DNA from 4 places in the Paenibacillus sp. FSL K6-2859 genome. Region 2 is predicted to be linked to each of the others. Evidence: riboswitches for the same ligand, from Rfam matches in the RefSeq annotation. Region 2 holds a riboswitch; each other region holds the start of a gene.
What was found. Region 2 has a riboswitch for cyclic di-GMP ahead of MHB64_RS04735 (glycosyl hydrolase). Riboswitches for the same ligand answer to the same signal wherever they lie in the genome.
Positions count from the first base shown of each region.

Region 1: linked by a shared signal. The riboswitch ahead of MHB64_RS29790 (NPCBM/NEW2 domain-containing protein) and the one ahead of MHB64_RS04735 (glycosyl hydrolase) in region 2 are both predicted to bind cyclic di-GMP.
Region 3: linked by a shared signal. The riboswitch ahead of MHB64_RS01960 (anti-repressor SinI family protein) and the one ahead of MHB64_RS04735 (glycosyl hydrolase) in region 2 are both predicted to bind cyclic di-GMP.
Region 4: linked by a shared signal. The riboswitch ahead of MHB64_RS21480 (thiamine pyrophosphate-binding protein) and the one ahead of MHB64_RS04735 (glycosyl hydrolase) in region 2 are both predicted to bind cyclic di-GMP.

Region 1 is NZ_JBBOYU010000001.1:6,691,482-6,697,613, forward strand. It holds gene MHB64_RS29790 (NPCBM/NEW2 domain-containing protein) at 1-2,713, opposite strand, end outside; cyclic di-GMP riboswitch class I at 2,871-2,957, opposite strand; gene MHB64_RS29795 (hypothetical protein) at 3,126-3,680, opposite strand; gene MHB64_RS29800 (EAL domain-containing protein) at 3,794-4,795, opposite strand; gene MHB64_RS29805 (helix-turn-helix domain-containing protein) at 4,848-5,144, opposite strand; gene MHB64_RS29810 (leucine-rich repeat domain-containing protein) at 5,390-6,132, shown strand, end outside.
Region 2 is NZ_JBBOYU010000001.1:1,080,055-1,086,186, forward strand. It holds gene MHB64_RS04725 (UDP-glucose dehydrogenase family protein) at 1-361, shown strand, start outside; gene MHB64_RS04730 (sugar phosphate nucleotidyltransferase) at 1,050-2,423, shown strand; cyclic di-GMP riboswitch class I at 2,560-2,639, shown strand; gene MHB64_RS04735 (glycosyl hydrolase) at 2,652-4,202, shown strand; gene MHB64_RS04740 (glycosyl hydrolase) at 4,356-5,867, shown strand; gene MHB64_RS04745 (discoidin domain-containing protein) at 5,919-6,132, shown strand, end outside.
Region 3 is NZ_JBBOYU010000001.1:441,211-447,342, reverse strand. It holds gene MHB64_RS01980 (hypothetical protein) at 1-961, shown strand, start outside; gene sipW (signal peptidase I SipW) at 963-1,550, shown strand; gene MHB64_RS01970 (TasA family protein) at 1,642-2,241, shown strand; gene MHB64_RS01965 (helix-turn-helix domain-containing protein) at 2,401-2,730, shown strand; gene MHB64_RS01960 (anti-repressor SinI family protein) at 2,912-3,067, opposite strand; cyclic di-GMP riboswitch class I at 3,095-3,179, opposite strand; gene MHB64_RS01955 (2-oxoglutarate dehydrogenase E1 component) at 3,651-6,132, shown strand, end outside.
Region 4 is NZ_JBBOYU010000001.1:4,785,458-4,791,589, reverse strand. It holds gene glpK (glycerol kinase GlpK) at 1-84, shown strand, start outside; gene MHB64_RS21485 (carboxymuconolactone decarboxylase family protein) at 471-839, opposite strand; gene MHB64_RS21480 (thiamine pyrophosphate-binding protein) at 850-2,490, opposite strand; cyclic di-GMP riboswitch class I at 2,648-2,743, opposite strand; gene MHB64_RS21475 (methyl-accepting chemotaxis protein) at 2,934-4,184, opposite strand; gene MHB64_RS21470 (helix-turn-helix transcriptional regulator) at 4,307-5,263, opposite strand; gene MHB64_RS21465 (SDR family NAD(P)-dependent oxidoreductase) at 5,437-6,132, shown strand, end outside.

The DNA of each region.
Region 1 (6,132 bases), 5.6 Mb from region 2:
TAGCTAACTTCACTTTTGTTTCAGGATTCACAGTGAAGCCATGTCTGGCAAAATAGCTACTTAAGTCTAACCCCAGCACTTCAGAGGAGAACTCCACCAAATACTGCTGCTTGGAATTGTCGCCGTTCGGAAGGGAGACCTTCCGCTCGCGGTACAGCTTGGTCAGTTCTGTCCAGTAACCCGGATGCGCCAATTCTAACTGCCAATAGGCACCAAGCTGTGCAAATAAGCCCTGCTGATTCATAACCACTTTATTTTCTTCGATTACATATTTATATATATCACTTTCAAAAGGAATACGAGTATCCATCGAGTCCGCATAGACTGACATCAGCATAGACACCATATTATTGGTTACTTCACCATATTCTCGTTCGCCCATCGCCAAGCGATGCCCTATTTCATGATTCAATCCCCAGCCTGGATAGACTTTGTTAAAATCACCTAACATTGTCCCCACGGTTCCAAGTTGTATCCCTGTATGGTCCCCCGCTGCATACATCGCACCATAAGGCTGCATCAATCGGATATTCTCACGAATTAGCTTGGCATCATGAATCACACTACTGCCATCCAAGCCATAGAAGTCAAAGATCGTCTTCATCCAAGTATCATAGCCGGTTACGGTACCCAGCGGATCATTTCCTTGCGTAATAAACATGTTATAAGCTTCTGTCGCAGTGCCTGTGAAAATAACATGATCGCTGACCATTTCCACCACATCAATGAGCTTGCGATCTTGAACATTCGGATGCGCTGCCTTATCTTCATCTATTTTTTGTTTATAGGTGGTTAAGAAGGCTTTGAATTGTTCAGGATCTGTAATCTTAGTCATCATAGGGATCTTGGTAAGCCCCTCGAACCGGATCATAGGTGCTTTACCTTGTTCCTCCGCTGTATATGGATTGACGATATACACTGTACCGCCCTTAGTCACTTCATGTGCATAATAACTATTCGTCGCAAATTCAGGAACGGTTATTGTGTTTTTACCTGGACGCAATTTCACACTGCTAGCCCAAACGTTCCAAGCCGCCTCTTGTTGAGAAAAGACTAAAGAAGGCAATTTATCGCTCGAAGCTGCGTCCACATAAACGTTGATTGTATCTCCAGGCATTGCAACGAGACCTGTAGGCTGGTTGTTCGTACCGAAACCAATTCTCAGGTTTTCTTGCGCATGCTTTTTCATATCTCCACGTTGTTCCGACTCAATGATGGTGCCTTCGGTTTGAATTTCACCATTCACTAGCTTCTTAGCTAAATCCAAAGAATCCTTCAGGATTGGATAGAGCGGATGTACTTTTGCCGCTTCTTCTAATTCGTTGATTGCTTCGACGCTATTATAAGCGGGAACAACCGCACTCATCGTGCCATCTGTGAAAATACCATTTACAGCTTCACTTACTTTATCCTCTGTATAAAATCTAAATTCGGCTGCAAAGGGTCTGTTGATATTGGCTTTTGTGAACTTGAATTTCAATCTTTTAAACTTCGTAGGTTCAAATTTAAACTCCAGAAAGTCATTCGTACTATTCGCGGTTCCGCTAGATACGAGCTGGAAGGTCTCTCCCTTACTTGTTTCTGATGCATAAATTTGAAAAGCCTCTGGGAAGCCTTTGCGGTTATCTCTAGCCAGGAAAGCCACTCTATCTAATACTTTCGCTTGCGCTAACTCAAACACAACTTCATTCGTGAAGCTGTCGTCATTGTTTTTATTGGTTTCCCAGTGTGTATTCGGTTGGTCATCGAGCATGTATTCCGGTTTCGTACCTGGGTAGCTTCCGCCGTTCACCGTTACTTTTGATACGTTTGAGTTGGGCATTCTATAAGCTTCGCTATAGGCATTTTCATATGCTGTACCATAGCCTTTTAGCTTCGAAACCTTAGCCGCTGTTGCCTCTATTTGATGATTCTCCAGAAGTACTTTTGCATTCTCTATATCTGCTTGAAACTGCGCGTACAGTGGATGTGTCTGCACTTCTTGTTCTAAAGCCGTTAATTTCTCCATCGTATTAAATGCTGCGCTAACTTGACTCAAGCTGTCATCTGTGAATAAATTTTTCATTTTAGCGGATACGGCATCTTCTTTGTAAAAAGAAAACTCAGCCGCACTCGCCCAATCTTGGTTAGCTTTTTTGAAGACAAATTTAAGTCTCTTAAAGGTTGCCCTGTCAAACTGCACCTCTACTACGTCACCTGTTGAGCCTTTATATTCTCCAGAGGATACTAGCGTATAATCGCCTGCATCCGTTGTTGAGCCATAAATATCAAATTCCTGGGCAAACCCCTTACCCTTTGCGCTGGATTGTCTTGCAGCATATACGATTCTATTTAATTCAGTGGACTCATTGAATACAAAGACAACCTCATTCGTAAACGTTGAACTATTCGGTTTGCCCGTTTCCCAATGCGTACTCATATCGCCATCAATAGCCTTAGCTATAGGTGAACCTGAGTAGTTACCACCGTTATTGGTAATGGATTTAATATTCGCAGGATTCATTCTAAAAACATCATTATAAGCGCCTAGGATAGCCTTGCCGTACAGATCAAACGGAATAACTGACGCATTGCTTATTAGGTCAGCCTTGCTTTGTACTACAGTGTTCACTACAGTTACCTTGCTTACATCACTTGCTAAAGCATAACCTGCCTCACTCGAAAAGCTAGCTAACATGGCTGCCGATGTAGCGATTGCAATCATTTTTTTCATCTTTTCTACCCCCCAGATGTAATATAAATCTCTTCAATGCCTAAAAATGGGCACAAAAAAAACTACCCCGAAAGAGTAGCTTGATTGCAGCTAAAGTTGCATAAAAATTAAGACTTAATTTTTATTAAACCTTAAAAACAAAAAGCGTTATACACTCTTTGGCAGCTGGCTGACAATAGTCGTGATAACCTTAGTCCCTATAGCTTTGCGTCCCTACATTTCCATAGGTTTGCCTATGAAGTTTCGATTACATTACAAAGGTTAACATAACTATGCATCTTATTGCATGATTATTTGGTATGAAATTGATATTTGATCGACATAGGTAATTGCAATCAATTTCCTCTAACTGATCGATATTATTTATCAACTGTCCCAGACGAAGAGTGATACTTTAGGACTGGAGGAGCGTTCAACCTCCAAATAGTCGCCGAAACCAATTCCACACATCACCTGTGATCGGAATTAACCCAAAGCCATGCTCGCCAACCGCGATTAGACCATATGCCCATTGTCCAATAGCTACGGCTCCCCCAGCAATCCGTCCTATGGCTACCGCTCCAAATGCCGTATCCCCTATGGCGACAGCACCTAACGCTTTTTCGGCTATCGCGATCGCTCCTACAGCCACTCCTGCAATAGCAATCGCCCCAGCTGCGAAGCCAAGCCAGCTAAGTGCTATCGCTCCAAGTGCTAACCACATTCCTAGTGATATTGCACCCACGGATAGTACCCCTACGCTTATCGCACCTATGGAAATCAAGCCTACAGCTATATCTCCAATAGCAATTAATCCAACAGCTGTCTTCACACGAGGTCTGCTGCCATAACCCTGACCAGAGTAGCGACCTAAATTGCTGCGAATACTTACCACTGGAAATGAGGGAGAAGGCCACTGATAATCAATCTCTCGCCCTTCCCAGCCCCTGGAATCTGCCCAACGTGTGATGTATTTATGCCATTCCATATTCATCCGCCCCCCTTCTCAATTACCTAAATTGTACAGCCCCGGGGCTCACCTGTAATCAGACTCTGACCTGAATTCATCTCATCCTCTAGACGGAGATCTACTCATTAGGATCACTGTTTGGGAATAGGGTCAGGTTTTCCAAATAAATATCCCTGAAACAACTGATAACCACTCTGCTTAAGCCATTCAAAGTCCTCTCTAAATTCCACTCCTTCTGCTAAGGGAACGGATTGGATTTCTAATGCCTTTTCTAAAAACTGTTCTGCTACTTTCTGTTTGCTCGGATCACTAGACACACCCTGAACATATTTCATATCCAGCTTCATGTAATGGGGTTTAAGTGCCAATAACATCTCGATTGTGCTGAAGCCTTCGCCAACATCATCTAGAGCGTATTCAAATCCCCGATCCTTGTAATATGTCAAAATAGCTTTCAAATGAGCAAGGTCATCCACTTTCTCCGTCTCAACAACTTCAAAGACAAAAAGAGAGGGATCTACGCCTAATTGATTGGCCAATTCAACTGTTGATCTTAGGCAGAACTCTGGAGCGTAGATCGACGTTGGGATAAAATTAATAAACGTTTTTTTATTTAAGGGTGCAGCACATTTTACAGCAGTCATTCTACATAACCGGTCTAAAGCATATAAACGGCCACGATTGCGTGCCGCCGTAAAGATCTCATTAGGATAGATAAGGGCTCCATCTTCTTTTTTAAATCTGGATAAGACCTCGTATGCAAAAATCTCTTCCTTTGCATTCACGATTGGCTGGAAGTGACAAATCACTAACCCCTTAGTGATAACCTCATCAATCCACTCCATATCAAGTACAGTGGGCATCTCGGATAGAGGTCTCCATGTTTGGTCATCTATACGGAATTCAATCTGCTTCGACGCCATATGATCATTACAGAAATCCAGAAAATCCCGCGCCCCAGCCTCTTTAATCGTAATCACATTTTCTTCTACCTTATGTATCGTATTGCTTCTACTCAAATGATGAATAACCTCAGGTAACATCCTTAGATTAAGCTCGCCATGAGCCTTAATTTCAAAATTCAGTTCTCTTACTACACAATGATTACAAGCCACATTCATAACCCCTTTCATCTTCGACTCTCTTAAAAAGATCCCAGAACTACTATTCTCAATCAAAATCCGTTTACTCCAGTAAGTACGACGGGTCTAACACGGTTAACTGTTGATGTTGAATCTCAATAATCTTTTGCTCTTGCAGATCTTTAAGCACAAGGGTAGCCGTCTCCCTGAGCGTTCCGATTATATCCGCGAACTGCTGATGGGTCAGCCGGAGATTAATCCTCATCTCACCTTGCTCCTCTATCCCGAATATTTGGTATAGTCTTCTTAGAGTAAAAATTGCACGCGCTCTCGCAGCATGAAATTTCATTTCGGGTAATAACCGATTCGATAAAAATAAACGATCCATTTGCAGCAGCATCAATTGTTCCTTAACTAACGGGTAGTGTATCGTTCATCGCCACCGCTGATATCACTCTTGCATTGGAGGGACGGATCACTTCCAGATCGCCAAAGAAATCCCCTTTTCCAAAAAGAAGCTTCCATCTCATTATTCCTTTCTAAAACACGCCATAGTTTTGTATACCAACATACAGATAATAAATCATTATCCTGTTATATTCTATCGTAACGATTGCCAATACCAATAACAAAGGAGAACCTTCTATGAGATATAATTTTGACGGAAAAGGACTTACAGAAACGCCAGAGATCGTGTTTGAGAGCAATCCTCTACTAGAACTGAGCATGTACAACAACCATATTAAAGAGATTCCCGATCAACTCTTCCTTCATGATGAATTAGAGGTACTAAATTATGCGGGTAATGACATCGAACGGTTATCCGAGAACATCGGTCGTTTAGTTCACTTAAGAATGCTTGATTTAGGCCATAATCAACTCAAGGTATTGCCGGAGAGTATTGGAGAACTACGGGGGTTGGATTCTTTTCTATACCTAAGTAATAATCAGTTCGAGCAGCTGCCGGAGCAGCTTTGTAATCTCCAGAAACTCAAGTATCTGAATGTAACAGATAATAATCTCAAGCAACTGCCTACTCTTTTAGGCGCAATGAGCAGTCTAATTGAATTGCGGCTATATTACAATCAGCTAGAAAGTCTGCCAGATTCAATCACACAAATAAAAGGGCTAAGAGAGATCCATCTGTATGGTAATCAACTGGTCTTGTTACCCGAGCATTTGGGTGCTATAGAAGAACTTCGGATACTTGATTTAAATGATAATCGAATCACTGAACTACCTTCATCTATCGGTAAACTAAGCAAGTTAAGAAAACTGAACCTTCGAAAAAATAAACTGAATCAGCTGCCTGAGCAAATAGGTCAATTAAGCAGCCTTGTTGAGCTTGACCTAAGAGATAATAACCTGCAAGAAATTCCGAATTCCCT
Region 2 (6,132 bases):
TCCAGCCAGAGAGATTGTTGAGGCACTGGTGGCTGAAGGGGCAACAGTCAAACTATATGATCCAATCGCAGCTCCAAATTTCAGGCAGCAATATGATCATCCACAGCTTCGCTGGTGTCATCTGCCAGAGGAAGCGGCCGAGGGCAGCGATGCCGTATGTCTTTTGACCGATTGGAGCCTGCTCAAGGACATTGATCTGCATCAGCTGGCGAAAAGCATGCGTAATGGGGTGCTGATCGATGGGCGGAATGTGTATTCCAAGGAGCAAATCGAGGGTACCGGCCTCGTTTATCATTCTGTCGGCCGCCCGCAGATGGGTGGATTGAGCGGTTATTCTGCTAGTGTGGCTGGAGCGGTTTAATCTAAGTTATATAGATTGAACTTGTGATTTTTCTATTTAGGGATGAGGCGTGACTCCATAGAATGTTTGGACTTCCGGCCGCTGTTGTCTGCAGATTTCCTGATTTTAACCGCTAATAGCGGTAGAAATCCGCAGACAAAGGCGGACGCTATCGCTCCTCCAGTTCCAAAATTCTCCTCCGCCACTTCGTTCCCTTATTTTAAGTTTCTAAGCAATTTATATAGTTAGTGTACTCTGATTGTTTATCGCAGTGGCAGATAACCTTGTTGTTGTAGTAGTACTTGCGTTGGCTGCTGCCTCCATAGGAGCAGAAGCAAATCTTTAGAAAAACGTGCTGCCTTCCGGCTGGTACAGCCCGGTGCAGTACGGTTCAAGCATTTAGAGGAAGTTGGTTAGGTAAAGAACGGAAAGGGAATTTGGAACTGTAGAAACGGAGTGTTCGCCCGAAAGATTTCCGTAGGAAAGCTAGCTTCGAAAGCATATGCTATCCTCGGATTTCTACCGCTGGCGGCGGTTCAAATCAGGAAATCTGAGGATAACAGCGATCGGAAGTCCAAAATCCCTTGGAGTGGTTCATACCTAATAAATTTTTTTAATGCATCCGCTCGAAATAAGGCTAAGCGGAAGCTGACGTTTTGATAACAATTCAATTATGCTCGATTTCCATAATTCAAGGAGGGTTCATTCTATGAAAATGATACTTCTATCAGGCGGCTCAGGTAAACGGTTATGGCCGTTGTCCAACGACTCACGTTCAAAGCAATTTCTAAAGGTACTTGAAAGCCCTCAAGGTGAACCGGAATCCATGGTACAACGTGTCTGGAGACAGCTGGAGGAAGCTGGGATGGCAGAATCATCTTATCTGGCCACCGGCCGCGGTCAAGTAGAAATGATACAAAGCCAACTGGGAAGTCATGTGCCGATTATCGTTGAACCGGAGCGTAGGGATACTTTTCCGGCCATCGCCTTAACAGCTACCTATCTTTATTCGGTTGCAGGTGTTTCTCCAGCGGAGACGATAGCCATTTTGCCTGTTGATCCTTATGTAGAAGCATCCTTTTTCGATACCATAGCTATGCTTGAGGGGACCATGCTGGAAAGCGGAGCAAATCTGGCACTAATGGGTGTTGTTCCTGAACATGCCTCAGAGAAATACGGATATATCATTCCTACCACTGAAGAGGCGGGGGGGAATGGTTTTATGAAGGTGAGTCACTTTCAAGAGAAACCAGACCGCATACAAGCAGAACAGCTCATCGAACAAAATGCATTGTGGAATTGCGGAGTGTTTGCCTTCCGTTTAGGCTACTTGTTAGATATTTTGCAGCGTAAAGGGTTGCCTTTAGGATATGAAGAATTGCAGAAGCAGTATAAGCTATTGTCTTCCATCAGCTTTGATTATGAGGTGGTGGAGAAAGAAGAACATATTGTGGTGCAGCCTTATGATGGATTCTGGAAGGATCTTGGAACTTGGAATACGCTGACAGAGGAAATGAGCAGCAAGCATGTAGGAAAAGGTTTTGTGACGGCGGATTCTGAGGGGACTTGCTTGATTAATGAGCTGGATATTCCGATTACGGTAATTGGTGCGAAGGATCTGATCATCGCGGCTAGCCCGGATGGTATTCTGGTTACCCATAAAGCGGAGAGCCCACGGATTAAAGAAGTGCTGAAGACCTTTGAACAGAGACCGATGTATGAGGAACGCCGCTGGGGTCATTACAAAGTTATTGATTATGTGAAATACGACGAGGGTAATGAAGTGCTGACCAAACGGATTTTTATATCCGAGGGGAATAATATCAGCTATCAATTACATCGCAAGCGTAGTGAAATTTGGACAATCGTCAGCGGCGAAGCAAGTATTGTGCTGAATGAGAAGAAACATAATGTGAAGGCTGGGGACGTGGTACGTATCCCGGAAGGAACGAAGCACGCGATCCTTGCTTTGACGGATGTTGAGTTTATAGAGGTACAGACGGGTTCTGAGTTAGTAGAAGAAGATAATATTCGTATTACTTTAGACTGGAATGATATAGAACTACAACAATTCATTTCATAGGTCTAACCTATCTATTTAACCAATCTGAAATTTCTTTAAACAGGTAAATTGACTCAATTATCAAAAAAAGTCATAAAAACACTAAATATATCATTAATTGTCGTCGATACTTACGGTAAGAGAGATTATTTCTCTTAAATTGAAAAGGCAAACCTATCGAAAGGTAGGGACGCAAAGCTATAGGGCCTTCGAAAGAGTGGCAGCCTGGCTACCGAAAGGGAGATTATTTTGAAAGCTTACCGTACGTATCGATTATTTGGCGCATTTCTGTCACTCGTCCTGTTTCTGACTGCACTTCCGCTTACTGTTGGAATTTCGCCGTCTGTTGTCATAGCTGCTTCAAATTCTGGTACGCCAGTTACCCCAGGAGCCTCACCCGAAGCCGTAAAGCTGCTTAACTATCTTTACTCGATTTCAGGAAAAGGTATTATTGCTGGTCAACATGACTATTTAGAAAGTCCAGATGAAATTAACAATATGCTGAAGGGAACAAGCGGACAGTACGCAGCTCTTCACGGTTATGAACTGGGCGCGATCAGTGGCCAGTCCGAAGGAACGATGGCCTGGCAGCGTCAAAATGTGGTGAACAGCGCCATCAACTGGAATAAAGCGGGCGGGATCGTAGCTATGACTTTTCATGCTAACCTGCCAGGCACCGCTTATGACTGGGGTAATGTGAAAAAAACGCTTAGCCAAAGTGAGTTCGATAGTTACGTTACACCGGGTACCAAGCAATATAACAGTCTGATCGCTGAACTTGATAAGGTAGCGGTCTCCCTAAAGAGCTTACGTGATGCCAACGTTCCGGTACTTTGGAGACCCTATCATGAAATGAACGGAAACTGGTTCTGGTGGGGGAAGAAAAACAACTTTTCAAAACTTTGGAATGTTATGTATGACCGTTTTGTTAACGTTCATAAATTAAATAATTTGTTATGGGTATGGAGTCCGAATGCTCCGAATGTTTGGTCAGATCCTTATGCGTCAACTTATCCAGGAGCAGATAAAGTAGATATTCTGGCAGCAGATATATACGAAAATGATTACCAGCAAAAATACTATGATAGCTTGTTGAGTCTAGCCGCTGGCAAACCGATTGCGATCGGGGAGAATGGTGAAGTACCTAATCTGGAGAAGCTACAGCAATCGCAAAGTAAATGGACGTATATGATGAGCTGGGGAAAAATGCTTTACGATAATAACAGTGCAGACACAATCAAAACTTTTATGAATAGCAACTATACCCTGACTAGAGATAAATTAAATACTAGTCTGGTACCGAAACCTAGCGCTGCTCCAGCGCCGGCACCTTCCGAAGAAGAGGGAGAGGCAGCAATTCCTCTTGCGAAGGGGCTTGCAGGAGAATATTATAACAACATCCAGCTGTCGGGAGCAGCAGCTCTTACTAGAACAGATGCGATGATCGATTTCAATTGGCGGCTAGGATCGCCGGATGCCGCCCTCGGGATTGATCGTTTCTCCATACGTTGGAGCGGTAAAATTAAGCCATTATATGAAGAGCAATATACATTTTACACTACCTCAGATGATGGCATCCGTGTCTGGGTGAATGGGGAATCTGTGATTGATAGCTGGACTAAGCAAAGTGGTACTGAGCGTAAGGGCACCATAACGCTGACGGCTGGCCAGCTATACGATATCAAGGTGGAGTATTACGAGAATGAAGGCGATGCGAGAGTCCGCTTGATGTGGGAAAGTGCTAGTCAAGCTAAAGAGACAGTTCCAGCAAGTGCACTTTTTCTTCCGGATGTCTCCTGATTGATGAAAATTAAAGGTCGATCCTTAGTAGCTCTGCGTTATTGCAGAGCTACTAAGCTATAGTCCTCATTAGGTCAGAAGACGATTGTCCGATAACAGGTATGTTCATTTATTACCTGTGGAGGCAGTACAGCTACCGAAAGGAGGATTTATTTGCGTAAATATTATAAGCAAAACAGATTGTTGTTTACTATATTACCGGTGTTTATTATTTTTTCCTTGCTGCCTTGGGGAGAGGTTAGGAGTCTTCCGAAGGCTATGAGTGTTTCTTCCTCTCTACCTCCGGCTATACCAAGCAATCCATCAGCTTCTGAAGAAGCCAAGCAACTGCTGAGTAATTTGGTGAATCTACGTGGCAAAGGAATCCTGTCCGGCCAGCATGATTATCTAGAAAGCCCAGATGAACTGGTTCATAAGCTGAAAAATACTTCGGGACAGAATGCCGTTTTACATGGTTATGAATTAGGGGCGATTAATAATCAATCCAAGGGGACGATCGCAGAACAGCGGCAAGCTGTTATTGACAGTGCAATTGAGTGGCATCAAGAGGGTGGCATTGTAGCCATGACATTCCATCAGAGTTTGCCGGGGACATCTCCAGAATGGTCCAATGTAAACAGAAGTCTCAGTCAAGAAAAGTTTAATGCTTATGTTACGCCTGGGACGGCTCAGTATAAGCGTCTTATTTCTGATCTAGACGAGATCGCTGGATATTTAGAACAGCTGCGTGATGCCGGAGTTCCAGTCTTATGGCGACCTTACCATGAAATGAACGGCGGTTGGTTTTGGTGGGGGAAAAAGGACAATTTTTCAGCGCTTTGGAATATTGTCTATGATCGTTTTGTAAACACACACAAGCTAAATAATCTACTGTGGGTGTGGAATCCAAATGCACCGAATGAATGGGCAGATCCATATGCTGCATATTATCCCGATGCGGATAAACTCGATGTTCTGGCTGCGGATATCTACAATAACGATTATAAGCAGTCCTACTATGAGGATCTGCTTGCACTTGCTGAAGGTAAACCTATCGGAATCGGGGAGAGCGGACAGCTGCCGAACCCGGAAATATTAACCGAGAAACAAAATAAATGGGTCTATATGATGACTTGGGGAAAATTACTGACAGAAAATAATACGCTACAGTCAATTAAAAGCTTTATGAATGAATCGTTTATAGTATCGAGAGAGGATTACGTTCTCACATCAGGAGGCCCTTCGACAGCTCCGGTAACGCCAACGGGTTTAACTGGAGAATACTATAACAATACAGATTTAGAGGGAGAAGCGGTACTTATCCGCGATGACCGTAAGATTGATTTTAATTGGCATGGCGGGTCACCTGCCCCGGAGATAAATGAAGATCGTTTTTCTGTACGCTGGAAAGGGAAGCTCAAGCCTAAATTCAGTGAAAAATATACGATTTCGGCATCCTCTGATGATGGAGTCCGTGTCTGGATTGACGGAAAGCTGATCATCGACAATTGGAACAATCAAAGTGCAACCCTTCATAAAGGAAGTATCCCGCTCACAGCTGGAACGCTTTATGATATCCAAATTGAATTTTATGAGAATGAAGGAGATGCCAATCTTCGTTTACTGTGGGAGAGTTCAAGCCAGAAGCAGCAGGTAATTCCACAAGGAGCATTGTTCCTTCCTTAATCTAATGAAATGATAGGGTTAGACATTCCGGAAGAAAGAGAGGACCTATGGATGGGAATAACGAGGAGAATATCTAATGGAAAAAATAGAATATCTACAAACAAACCATTACTGTTATTACTGAAATTCGCCGCATTAACCGTCTTGTTTCTGTTGTCTGTCTCAGTTTTCGGAACGAATAAGACGAATGATTATAAGGTAGGTGCCAATATACCGAGACTATCTACAGGAACTGATGCTGCAGCAGAAATACCGGATGGTACTG
Region 3 (6,132 bases), 640 kb from region 2:
CGTTTCGGGAATAGAAGGCATGACGCTGGATGAGCTTGATGTCGCAGCGCAAGAGATTTCCACACAAATCTCCGCACTTCAATCTCAAATCAATGGCGTGAATGAGCAACTGGCCACCAACAGCCAAATTTGGAACGAAATCAATGGTGAGCTGAACGCAGCAGCAGCCGTCCTATTCCAGATTGGAGGATATATGACCTCTCTAGATTCAAACTGTCTAGAAATCAAGGATGAACCATTCTTCAGAGAGCTGCAAAGCAGCCTAAATCAAAGTGGGGTAATCTCTGAATCTCTAAATGCTTCATTAAAGGGAGTTATCCAGTACCTAAACTCCATACACGACATCGGCCTTCCATTTGCTTCGGTAGTGACCAGTGATGTATATGGACAACCCGAGTTACGCAATGAGGCGTTTCAGCAGCCGTTGCCTTTCCTGATTCCTTTTAGTCAGCCGGCCGGCAATATCTCTAGCGAACTGACCTCCACTTATGAGAATCTCAACACTGAAATGAATGACCTTAAAGAATCCGCTACTTCAGGAATCAGCAATCTTCAGAGTCAGCTCCAATTGATCAGTCAAGCCCGTGAACAACAATTGGAAGCCCTTGAGAAAGCCCGATTAGAGGCGCTGGAACAAGCGAAGAAAGAAGAAGAGCGTTTGGCCCTGGAGAAGAAGGAAAAGCAAGAAGCCGAGGACAAAGCGAAAGCAGAAGAGAAAACAAAAACGGAAGTGACTCCACCGACAGGTGAAGCAGCTCCAGAAAACATAAATAAAGAACAACCTGAAGCCCCAGCCACTAACCCAGTCGTTCCGGGAGTTGGTGAAGAGCCAACGATTCCACAAGATGTACCACAGCAAAAGGTTCCTCAGGAGACGCCAAAGGCGGAAGATACAACCTCTTCCCCACCGGCAGCAACACCAGCTCCTGCGGCCCCTCAACAAGACAAAGGTGGAGAATAATATGCGGATTAAAAAAATGATCAACAATACATTATCGAGCATCATGCTTGTCATCTTTATCCTGCTGGTGGTAGCTGTAGTTTTATCAAAGGCCTCCGGCGGTGAACCTGCCTTCTTCGGATACCAGATCAAATCCGTACTCTCAGGTTCGATGGAACCAGGGATTCACACCGGATCGATTGTCGCTTTAAAACCCGGAGGAGATATGAATCGCTTCAAAAAAGGCGATGTTATCACCTTTAGAAATGAAGAAAACCTGCTCATTACTCACCGTGTTGTGGAAGCAACAATGAACAACGCTACTGGTGAAGCCATGTATCGTACGAAAGGCGATAACAATGATGCGCCTGATATGAACCCTACCAGTTCAACGAATGTTGTAGCTGAGTATACCGGGGTTACCGTACCTTACGTAGGTTACGCTATGAATTTCGCAGTTTCCAAAGCTGGAAGTGTCGTGCTCATGATCGTACCAGGCTTGATGCTCCTGCTCTATGCCCTGTACTCATCATGGAAGGCTGTAGCTGCACTCGAAAAGAAAAATGCTGCTATACTGCCCACCTCTCCACCCCCAACTGAAATACAGTAATCCGTTGATTGTCCGCTTCCGCTTACGAACCGGAAGTTACAATATATAAATTTTATAAAAAAACCACAAAAACCGAGGAGGAATTTTAATTATGGGTATCAAAAAAACATTGGGTCTTGGCGTAGCATCTGCAGCACTGGGTTTATCATTGATTGGTGGAGGAACCTTCGCTTACTTTAGTGACACTGCACAAAACACTTCTACATTCGCTGCAGGTACACTCGATTTGAACTCCGACCCTTCTGTTATCGTAAATATCGCAAACCTGAAGCCAGGTGATACTGTATTTAAAACCTTCAAATTAAAAAATGACGGTTCCCTCGATATCGGATCTGTTCTTCTTAAGACAAGCTACTCCGTTAATGATGTGGGCGGTAACAACAACGGTGTTGATTTAGGTAAATCCATTAAAGTTAAATTCTTAACAAATCTTGATAAGAGTAATATATTTCAAGCCGATAAAGTAGTTTATGAAACAACACTAGCCGATTTGAAAGCTTTGTCCCCTGATATCGTAGAAAGAAAGTTTTTACTCAGTGAAGCAGCTGGAATTAAAGCCGGTACTAATGATACATTCGCAGTCCAATTTGAATTTGTTGATGATGGCCAAGATCAAAACTATTTCCAAAAGGATTCATTAACACTAACTTGGGATTTCTTTGCTAAACAAGGCAAAGGAACTGACTACTAATCTAATAAGTCTTCCATTCGAAGAGCAGCAGATTCTTATTCCGGAAAGCGGATAAGTAGATGCTGCTCTTCTCTTTACAATAAACTTTGTCGAATTTATCGATATTTGCTATACTAATAACAAAAAATACGGAGGGGCGTCAGCATAGTGGCACAAAATATGGGCCAACGTATCCAGCATCTCCGCCTAGAAAAGGGATTCTCCCTATCTGAGCTTGCGGACAGAGCGGATGTTGCTAAATCGTATCTTAGCAATGTGGAGAGAAACATCCAATCCAATCCTTCCATCCAGTTTATCGAAAAGATCGCCGATGCGCTTCAGGTATCCATCCATGCTTTGCTCTATGGAGAGCCTAATGATGCTGAGGAATCGCCTTTAGATTCGGAATGGTTCCGATTGGTGCAGGAAGCTATGGCCTCAGGCATAAGCAAACGCGAATTCAAGGAGTTTCTGGACTACCAGAAATGGCGCCTGGATCAGAAGGACTAATCCTTCATCTGATCTAATAAGATCCTCTTCTACTCATACTATCAAACATAAACGCCTTCGCCCTCCTAACATGGATGGCGAAGGCGTTTTATATTCTAACCATGTATCGTGTACAACTTATAGAAAAAGGGCACAGCGATTTATCGCCATGCCCTTTTTCGGTATATAACGCTCTAATGTATTACTGCACGGCTTGCACAGTCTTCTCCTGAAAGAATCGACGAATTTCATCTGCCTTTATGCCAGCCTTCTTAGCTGCTAATAATAAATGTACCCACTCTACGTCTACATCAATAACCTGCTGTTCTCTGTTGCTTCCCTGGTTGGACTTGTCCAAAAAATCTCCTCCTAAGATTTTACGTCCCCAGGCAATCCGGCTGTCATAGTATTTCTACCTTAGACCCGCGACTTTGTGCCCCTGTCTTTCGGCAGGTTTACCTTTTACTGGACCCTTTACACGAAAGGATCTACTTCAAAAAGGATGAAAAACGCTAACTGCAATAACATTATACTATACTAAAGTGGAAAAGTGTGTCGATTTCTGATTAGTTTTTCCATTAAAAAACAAAAAATAGAAGCTCTTTTCTGTGATATCTTGTCCTATTAACACGATACTCGTCCTATTCATAAAATTAATTAAGCCAATATAATGATGCTTCCTTCCCTATTAGTTAAAAATAAGGATATTAGAATCATTTTAGTGGGCCTTAGGAATGGGTAATGAGAAGAAACAGCGTTCTTTTCATTAGAACAAGCTAACCCATACCATTTTGCGAACGTATTGGACGAAAGAATGAATTGATTACACGTGTGGAAAGTAGCACAATAAGATGAGAAATGAAACCGCAATCATCACAGCTCCAGTAAGCGTTGACACAAAATGTCACGTATGGAGTTCATCCGTTAAGGAGGATGTATTCATGGCAGCCAAAGAGCCCTATAACGAATCCATTTGGAGTAAGTATTACGGACCCAATTTAGGCTACATTCAAGAAAGATATGAACAGTTTGTGAAAGATCCATCCACCGTAGAGAATAATTATCGCGAGCTTTTTACAAATTCGGGTCCCCCACCCCTAACACCGGACAGCGAACCGGCTCCACAGCCTCGCATTTCGGGAGACACCGAATGGCTTAGAAAGGCAGTAAGAGCTTCCAAGCTAATCGCTAATATTCGTATATATGGCCATATGGCCGCTGATATTGATCCGCTTGAGCGTGATCACAATCCCATGGCTAAATATCTCGAACTCGAAACCTATGAGCTGACTCGTGAGGATCTGATCGCACTACCTGCCACGCTCATTTGGGAGAATGCCCCGAATGATGTGCATACCGGATGGGATGCAGTTCAGCGTATGCGTCAGGCTTACACCAAGACGATCGCCTATGAATTCGGGCATGTGCATGAAGAAGAAGAACTGAAATGGTTGAACAGACAGGCAGAATCCACAAGCTCACCAGCGCCTTTAAATAATACAGAACGTAAAGAGCTGCTAAACCGCCTGATCCAAGTCGAGCAATTCGAAACCTTCCTCCACAAAACCTTTGTGGGTCAGAAGCGTTTCAGCTTGGAAGGCAATGACGCTCTCGTACCGATGCTCGATGAAATCGTACGCGCTGCTGCGCATGACGGTGCAGAGCATATTCTGATGGGCATGGCGCATCGTGGTCGCCTCAACGTTCTTGCCCATATTTTGGGCAAACCTTATGATATTATATTTTCAGAGTTTCATCATTCTCCAAACAAGGAGCTTTTCCCTTCCGAAGGCTCTACAGGCATTAACTATGGCTGGACGGGTGATGTGAAATACCATCTCGGTGCAGACCGCGCTGTTCGCGAAGGAGAAACCGTACGCACAAGAATAACACTAGCGAATAACCCAAGTCACTTGGAATTCGTCAATCCTGTCGTGGAAGGCTTCACTCGTGCTGCTCAAGAAGATCGGAGCACAGCCGGATTGCCGAAGATTGATACCAGTAAAGCTATAGCGGTGCTAATGCATGGCGACGCTGCTTTTCCAGGTGAAGGAATTGTTGCAGAAACACTTAATATTGGCAAACTTCAAGGTTATCAGAATGGCGGGACGATCCATATCATTGTTAATAACCGGATCGGCTTTACGACAGAAAGTGAAGACTCCCGTTCAACGCATTATGCGAGTGACATCGCAAAAGGATATGAAATTCCAATTATCCATGTCAACGCTGATGATCCCGATGCCTGTATATCAGCTGTTCGTTTAGCTAGCGCATATCGCAATCAATTCAAAAAGGATTTCGTTATTGATCTCATCGGTTATCGTCGTCATGGACATAACGAAATGGATGATCCTGAAACTACACAACCTATCGTGTACGGCAAGGTGCGTAATCATCCAACCGTTTACAAGGTGTATGCGGAGCGGCTACAGCGTGAGAAAATCCTTACAGCTGAAGATGTACAAAAGATGCACATTGAAACAGAAGGCGTATTGCAACGTGCATACGATAGTATGAAGGAAGGCAATCACAAGAAAAAAGAACCAAAAGCCTTCGTTCCTCTTCAAACAGAGCGCTCAGCGGCAGGGACTACAGCCGTACCGATCTCCAGTCTGCAAGAGATTAATCGTGAGCTACTAACCGTACCTGATGGATTCCAAGTCTATCCGAAACTGGAACGTATTCTGCAGCGTCGCAAGGATGCATTGAATGAGGGTGAAAAGGTCGACTGGGCACTCGCCGAGTCTCTCGCTTTCGCTACCATCCTGAAGGATGGAACGCCAATTCGACTTAGCGGTCAGGATGCACAGCGCGGCACCTTTGCACACCGCCATCTAGTACTGCACGACAGCAAAACAGGAGAATTATTCTCTCCGCTTCATCAGCTAAGTAATTCCCGTGCTTCCTTTGGCGTATATAACAGTCCGCTATCTGAAGCTTCTGTGCTAGGTTTTGAGTATGGATATAATGTGTTCGCACCAGAAACTTTCGTCATCTGGGAAGCACAATATGGCGACTTCGCCAATGCAGGTCAGGTTATATTTGATCAATTCATTGCCGCCGGACGTGCGAAATGGACACAGCGCAGCAATCTCGTCGTCATGTTACCGCATGGTTACGAGGGACAGGGACCCGAGCATTCCAGTGGTAGATTAGAACGCTTCCTGCAGTTATCCGCGGAAGAGAACTGGACCGTTGCCAACTTGACCACCGCTTCTCAATATTTCCATGTCTTGCGGCGCCAAGCTGCTTTATGTGGACAGGAAGACGCTAAACCACTGGTGATTATGACGCCGAAGAGTCTCATTCGTAATTCGCGCAGCACATCTGCCGGTACTGAGCTCGCCTCCGGACAATTCCAGCCTGTGTTAGCAGAGCCCCTGCTAGGCCAGAAACCAGGTGAGGTCAAACGTCTGGTAG
Region 4 (6,132 bases), 3.7 Mb from region 2:
GATGAGCGTGAACGACGTTACAACGCCTGGAAAGACGCTGTAGCGCGTACCATGGGTTGGGAAAAACATGAAAGATATCAGTAATCAGGGAGATGCATATGTCCATGGTTAACGGAACAGAATCTGAGCTACCGAGTGGACTTTCAAAGCCTGCACTTCGGGCACTCCATGGGATGGGACCAAAAGGGCTTGATGAAATAAGGTGTGCGCTAACTGAAAAGGGGTTATTCTTTGCTAGCGAGTCCTAAAGACCAGATCAACATAAAAAGCGGCAAGCTAAGGTTAATCCTTGGCCTGCCGCTTTTTATGTTGTAACGCTTGATATTCAATAACAAATGTTACGTTTTTCCATCCAGCGCCCACTGTCCAGGACAGAACTTTATCTCCACGTTCGATCTTTCCTATAGTAATCTATCTTCTTAAATCACAATAATAAAGACGAAATGTGTATATTTATGTCGAATTATTATTTATTGGATCTCTTCTATGGTTTCAAGAAGAATATTAAAGGCTGTGATGATTCTAGGTGCCCCTATAGCGGGTACTAAGTGTAGTAGAATCCCTTTGAGCTGTTCTACAGTAACTCCTACACGAAGAGCCATAACATAATGAACTCCTAATTGATCGAACTGGCCCATTGCAATTAGAGCAGAAATAACAGAGACTTCCTTCCAGTCAGCTTCAATGGTATTGCGTTGAAAAATATCTCCATACGCATTACCCATGATGAATTCTGCCAAGTCAGGGAAATGTTCCTTAATCGGAGCTAGTGCTTTAGCGCCATAGTCTCCTGAGAGATTCGTGAAGTGGTTCAGACCACTGTTAACATTATCTTTCATAGTGAGCCTCCTAATTTAGGTTCAAAGTACGGTGTGCAGTCGGAGGGACTTCATCACGGTCTGTTAATAATTCAATAACTGCAACACGGTTAAGAGCAACGGCGTCCTTAATTGCAGTCGAGAATTGTTCCGCAGTCTCACACTTGTAGCCTGTCGCTCCTAGAGACTCGGCAAATTTCACAACGTCCATTGGGACTTCGTATATCGTTCCATCAATACGGCCAGTAGTTTTTTCCATCCCTTTAAGCGCCATATCGAGTTGCTTATTATTTACTACGATAAAGATGACAGGGATATCTTTGCAGACGGCGGTGTTTATTTCTGTACCTAGCATCATAAAACAGCCATCACCTGTAATACAGAAGACAGTTTCTTCAGGAGCTGCAACCTTTGCACCAATAGCCATACCGATAGAATTACCCATGCAAGCAAAATAAGCATCAAATACAAAACTGCCTGGTTTCTTAACCTTGTACCATTTAGCAGCATTGAATCCATGACTGCCGTCATCAACAAATACTGTATTATTGTCAGGAATCAGATCACTCATCGTGCTCATAATAGACGCAAGGGAAAGATTCTTCAGACTGGGAAGCTCTTCTGAATAATCTACATAAGGGATAGCTTCACGTTTAGTAATATGATTAGGATCAATATGATTTAGGTAGCACACTAGGTTATCACGTAGATCACCAGTGACTGGTATCGTTTTGGAGAACAAGATTTTTCCAACAAAGGTCGGATCAATATCAAATTGAATTAATGTTGTCGGGTGATTCTCCCGTTTTAGGTTACAGACGGTCATATCACTTAATCGTGATCCTAGAACTATAAATAGATCACTTTTATTCAACAGGTCATCCCCGTGGTTGCAACCTCCAACACCAATAGGACCATGATAGAGTGGGTGATCCCAAACCATAGCCCCTTTACCACCAGGTGATGTTACTACTGGTATATTAAAAGTTTCAGCGAGCTGAATAAGCTGGCTATGCGCCCCAGATCGATTGACCCCTTTACCCGCAATAATCAAAGGATTCTTTGAGGCATTGATAGCATCAACTACTCTGTCGATATTCGCTAGACTTACTAGAGATTCGCGTTCGGGAATTACAATATTGCACTCTTCCAATCCTTCTGTCTGTACATCAAACGGCACACAAAGATGAACAGGCCCACGTTGGTTAAGAGCAATTGAAATCGCATGATTAAAAATAGTACTAAAGTGATCACCGCGTTCAATAAGTTTACTGAACAAGGTGGCAGGTCTGAACATCTCCGCTAAATCAGCTAAGTAAGAGGAAGAGTCCTGACATTGGGGGATTCCAAGCTCTTTAATAGATTGGTGGCCCGTAATAAACAGCACTGGCAAGTTGTTGGCTTTCGCATGTGCTGCTGCTGTAAGCAGGTTAGTTCCGCCTGGACCAGAAGTACCAAATGCTACGCCTAGATTACCAGTTTTCAGCGCGTATCCAGCTGCTGCGAATCCGGAGCTGGATTCATGTCTCCCTGGAATAAATTCAATACCATAGTCTACCATCTTAAGAACTACGGGACAAATCGATTTACCAATGATCCCAAAAGAATGGGTCACTCCGAGGTTACGTAGTGCTTCCGCCATATAATCTGCGACTGTCTTCAAAAGATACACCTCACAAGTTGATTAATATTTATTATGTTATTGATCTTTCGAAGTGATCTGATTGATCAATAAACTCAAAAATAGAAAACCTGTGCTCCGAAAAAGGGCACAGGTTGGTGGCGTAAATCGCCGTAAAGACTGAACAATAGTTCAGCCGTCCCGGGTCCTTAGCAACCTGGCAATCATGGCCTCAGAGTAAAAATGAGGCTGTAGATCCATGGTTTTGCGTCATCCTCTTTCGAAGATTTTGCCTATATTAATTTAAAATTTATAAGAAGAATTTTCCTTTACAATATATTCCTTGGGATCATCCTTTGTCAATATATTATCGCAAATTAACTCGAATTTTGACGAAAGTCTTGTCAAACCTATGAAATAATAGAAAATAAACCGTCCCCTAAGACAAACTTAGAGGACGGTTTATGGCTTGGTTTATTCGTTATGCAAGTTGTTTAAAACTTGAAGATATGGATCGTTTTCTGTAGATTAAATACGGCTTGAGTCATTTTCTCAGTTTCTTCTGCGACGGACTGCAGGGCATTAATTTGTTCATTCATTGCAGCCGACACTTCTTCGGTGCCAGCAGCAGTTTCCTGAGTGATTGCAGATATATTTTCTATTGCACCTGAGATTTTCAAGGCACTTTCCAGCATAAGATCACTTTCAGAAGAGAAGGAAGAGATCTGCTCGGTAATATACTGCACACTTTGTACAATTTGAGCAAAGATATGAGCAGATTGAGTGATCATCTCATTCTGTACCTGTACGACTTCTTCGTTGATAGCGATATTGTCAATCGCTTGTTTAATATCAGTTTCAATGCTCCGAACTAAACCAAAGACTTCCTTTGTTGAAGCCGTTGATTCTTCGGCAAGCTTACGGACCTCCTGTGCGACTACTGCAAATCCTCGACCATGTTCTCCGGCACGTGCTGCTTCGATAGAGGCATTCAGCGATAACAGGTTAGTCTGTTCAGCGATCTCAGTGATGGTCTTTGTGATCATCGTTATTCCGCGAGCATTATGAGACAAGGCCTCGATAGTATCCGCTACTTTTTGAGTAGCCTGGATGTTTTTGCGCATGCCTTCAGCTTGAGTATCTACGGATTGGCGCCCTTGTTCAACCAGTTCTAATGTATGTATTGAACGTCTGTTCATTTCTTTCGTTGAGTTCGTATAATTGGAGACTTTATTCTCAATATCTTTAATAGATTCTGTCATTTCAGCGATATCCGTAGATATTTCATTTGCCCCAAGAGCTAGCTCATTTGACGAAGAGGCTACCTGTGCCATGACAATTTTTAAGTTCTGATTCTTATCTTCGATTCCACGGCTTGCATCCATAACCTGGCGCGTGATCTGCGATGCTTCTGTTAAAATCTTCTTGAGCTTGTCAATCATAGTATTAAAGGAACGACTTACGTCCCCCATAGACCCGTTCTCGTCAGCTCTACTAGTAAAATCCCCTTTAGAAATACTATGAGATACATTCGCGATGTCATCAAAAGAAGATGTAAGCGTTCTCTCGATAAAGCGGGCCACGGGTAAAGTTAAAGCAGCAAGAACAACGATTAGAACAATACCCAAAATAATGTTGCCTAAGATCATAAAAGTAACTAAAACAGGAATGGCAAATAGTGCGGCAATGAGATAACATCCGGCAACAATTCTTTGTTTTAACGGAAGTTTATGCATCCAGTTCATTGGTATAATGTCCTCCTTATTAATATTATGTATTGGTGTTATTATATGGGATTTAAAGGTGATTGGTCTATAGTAAGAACTGACATAAATCTTCTTTTAGGAGTAGTTCTTTAGATTTCGTGTCAAAAATCCTCATAAATAGCGGAAATTTTTGTGATAGAAGACTTTACCATCTCTAAAAGTTCTTGTGGTGAAAGTACAATAACTGAGGGACTAAAAGAAAGGATTATCCGGCAGGCAGACTCGATCGTATTAAATTCGGCATCTATGTTCACCCACTCTGCATTGCTGGTTGGCTCTATCAATTGGACAGAGACGAATCTTTCTCGCTGTAATTCTTTTAAGACAGATGTTCTAACCCTTAGCTTTACTTGATACTTTGGCAGTGCTGCTTTAAAGGCCATGGTGGACTCTTCCCAGTACTGTTTTAAATCAAAGTCATCAGGTCTTTTAAACCCCTCATGAGTCTCCTCAACGTTAACTAATCTGGACACACGAAAGGTTCTTAGTTCATCCTCGCTTTTGGCTACGACATACCATACACCGCGTTTTGCAACCAACCCAAGAGGATCAATGAAACGGACTGTAGTCTCATTACTCCGGAGATAAGTGATTTTAACTTTACGGTCCTCCCAAAGTGCTCCCTGCAGTACAGAAAGGAACGGATAAGTCTCATCTGAAGGATGCCAACTAGCACCATCAATATGAATACGCTCGCTTAGGTGATGTGCTGGGTTACTAGTTCGGTGTGAGGATGCAGCTTCTAGTTTGAGAACAGCGGAAGAGAAATCGTCTTGTATCCCCAGATCCTTCAATATAGATGCGTCAGTGGACAGAAGCAGTGAACCAATCTCTTGTGGCTTCATTCCCGTTAGGGAGGTTCGGTACCCTTCAGTTAGCATCCAGCCTCCTTCACGGCCACGTTCAGCTAAAATGGGTATCCCTGAAGCACTTAATGCTTCCATATCACGAAACACAGTTCGTTCTGATATCTCGAGTATTTGGGCCAGTTCTCTAGAAGTCATTTTTCCGCGATTTTGTAACAGAAGCAATATAGATAACAAACGGTCGGCTCTCATTAGGCTATTGTGCCTCCTCGAATTAATTATTGGACGATCACCATTAATCTTTTCTAAATCATGATTATATTATATATGTCAGTTGATGTCATATATACGGGCTATACTTATAAAACGTAAGGAATGATCACAGAATATTGAAATCCGAATTTATGTGGAAAGGGTTGAGGGCTATGACATTGAAAGGGAAAGTCGCTTTGGTTACCGGGAGCAGCAGAGGTGCAGGGAGGGGAATCGCTTTAGAATTAGCAAGAAGAGGCGCTTTTGTCTATATTACAGGGAGGACCACAGATATATCCGCCACAGAACATACTAAGGGGAGTATAGATAGTGTACTTAGAGAAATAAAAGAGAGTGGGGGTTCTGGTGCGGTAATACGATGTGACCATACGAAGGATCAGGAAACAGAAGCAGTGATCCGTCAAATCGCTGAAGAGAAGGGGCGACTCGATATCTTAGTTAACAATGTATGGGGAGGCAATGATTTAACTATTGAGCAGAAGCCTTTTTGGGAGTTACCTACAGCTCATTGGGACAATATGTTTAATGCCGGTGTGAGAGCACAAATGATCACAAATTATTACGCAATCCCCTTCATGCGCAAGGCAAAAACTGGTGGTCTAATTATCCATACAACCTTCTGGGATCATTATAAATATTTAGGCAACTTTTATTATGATCTTTCTAAAAATGCACTTTTACGTATGGCTTTCGGATTGTCGAAGGAGTTAAAGGATGACGGCATTGCGGTTATTCCACTTTCACCTGGATGGATGAGAACAGAAGCGGTTCTAGAAGCCATGAATACAGATGAGGAACATTGGCAAGAAGTTGAGGAACTGAAAATGAGCGAATCGACGAGATATATT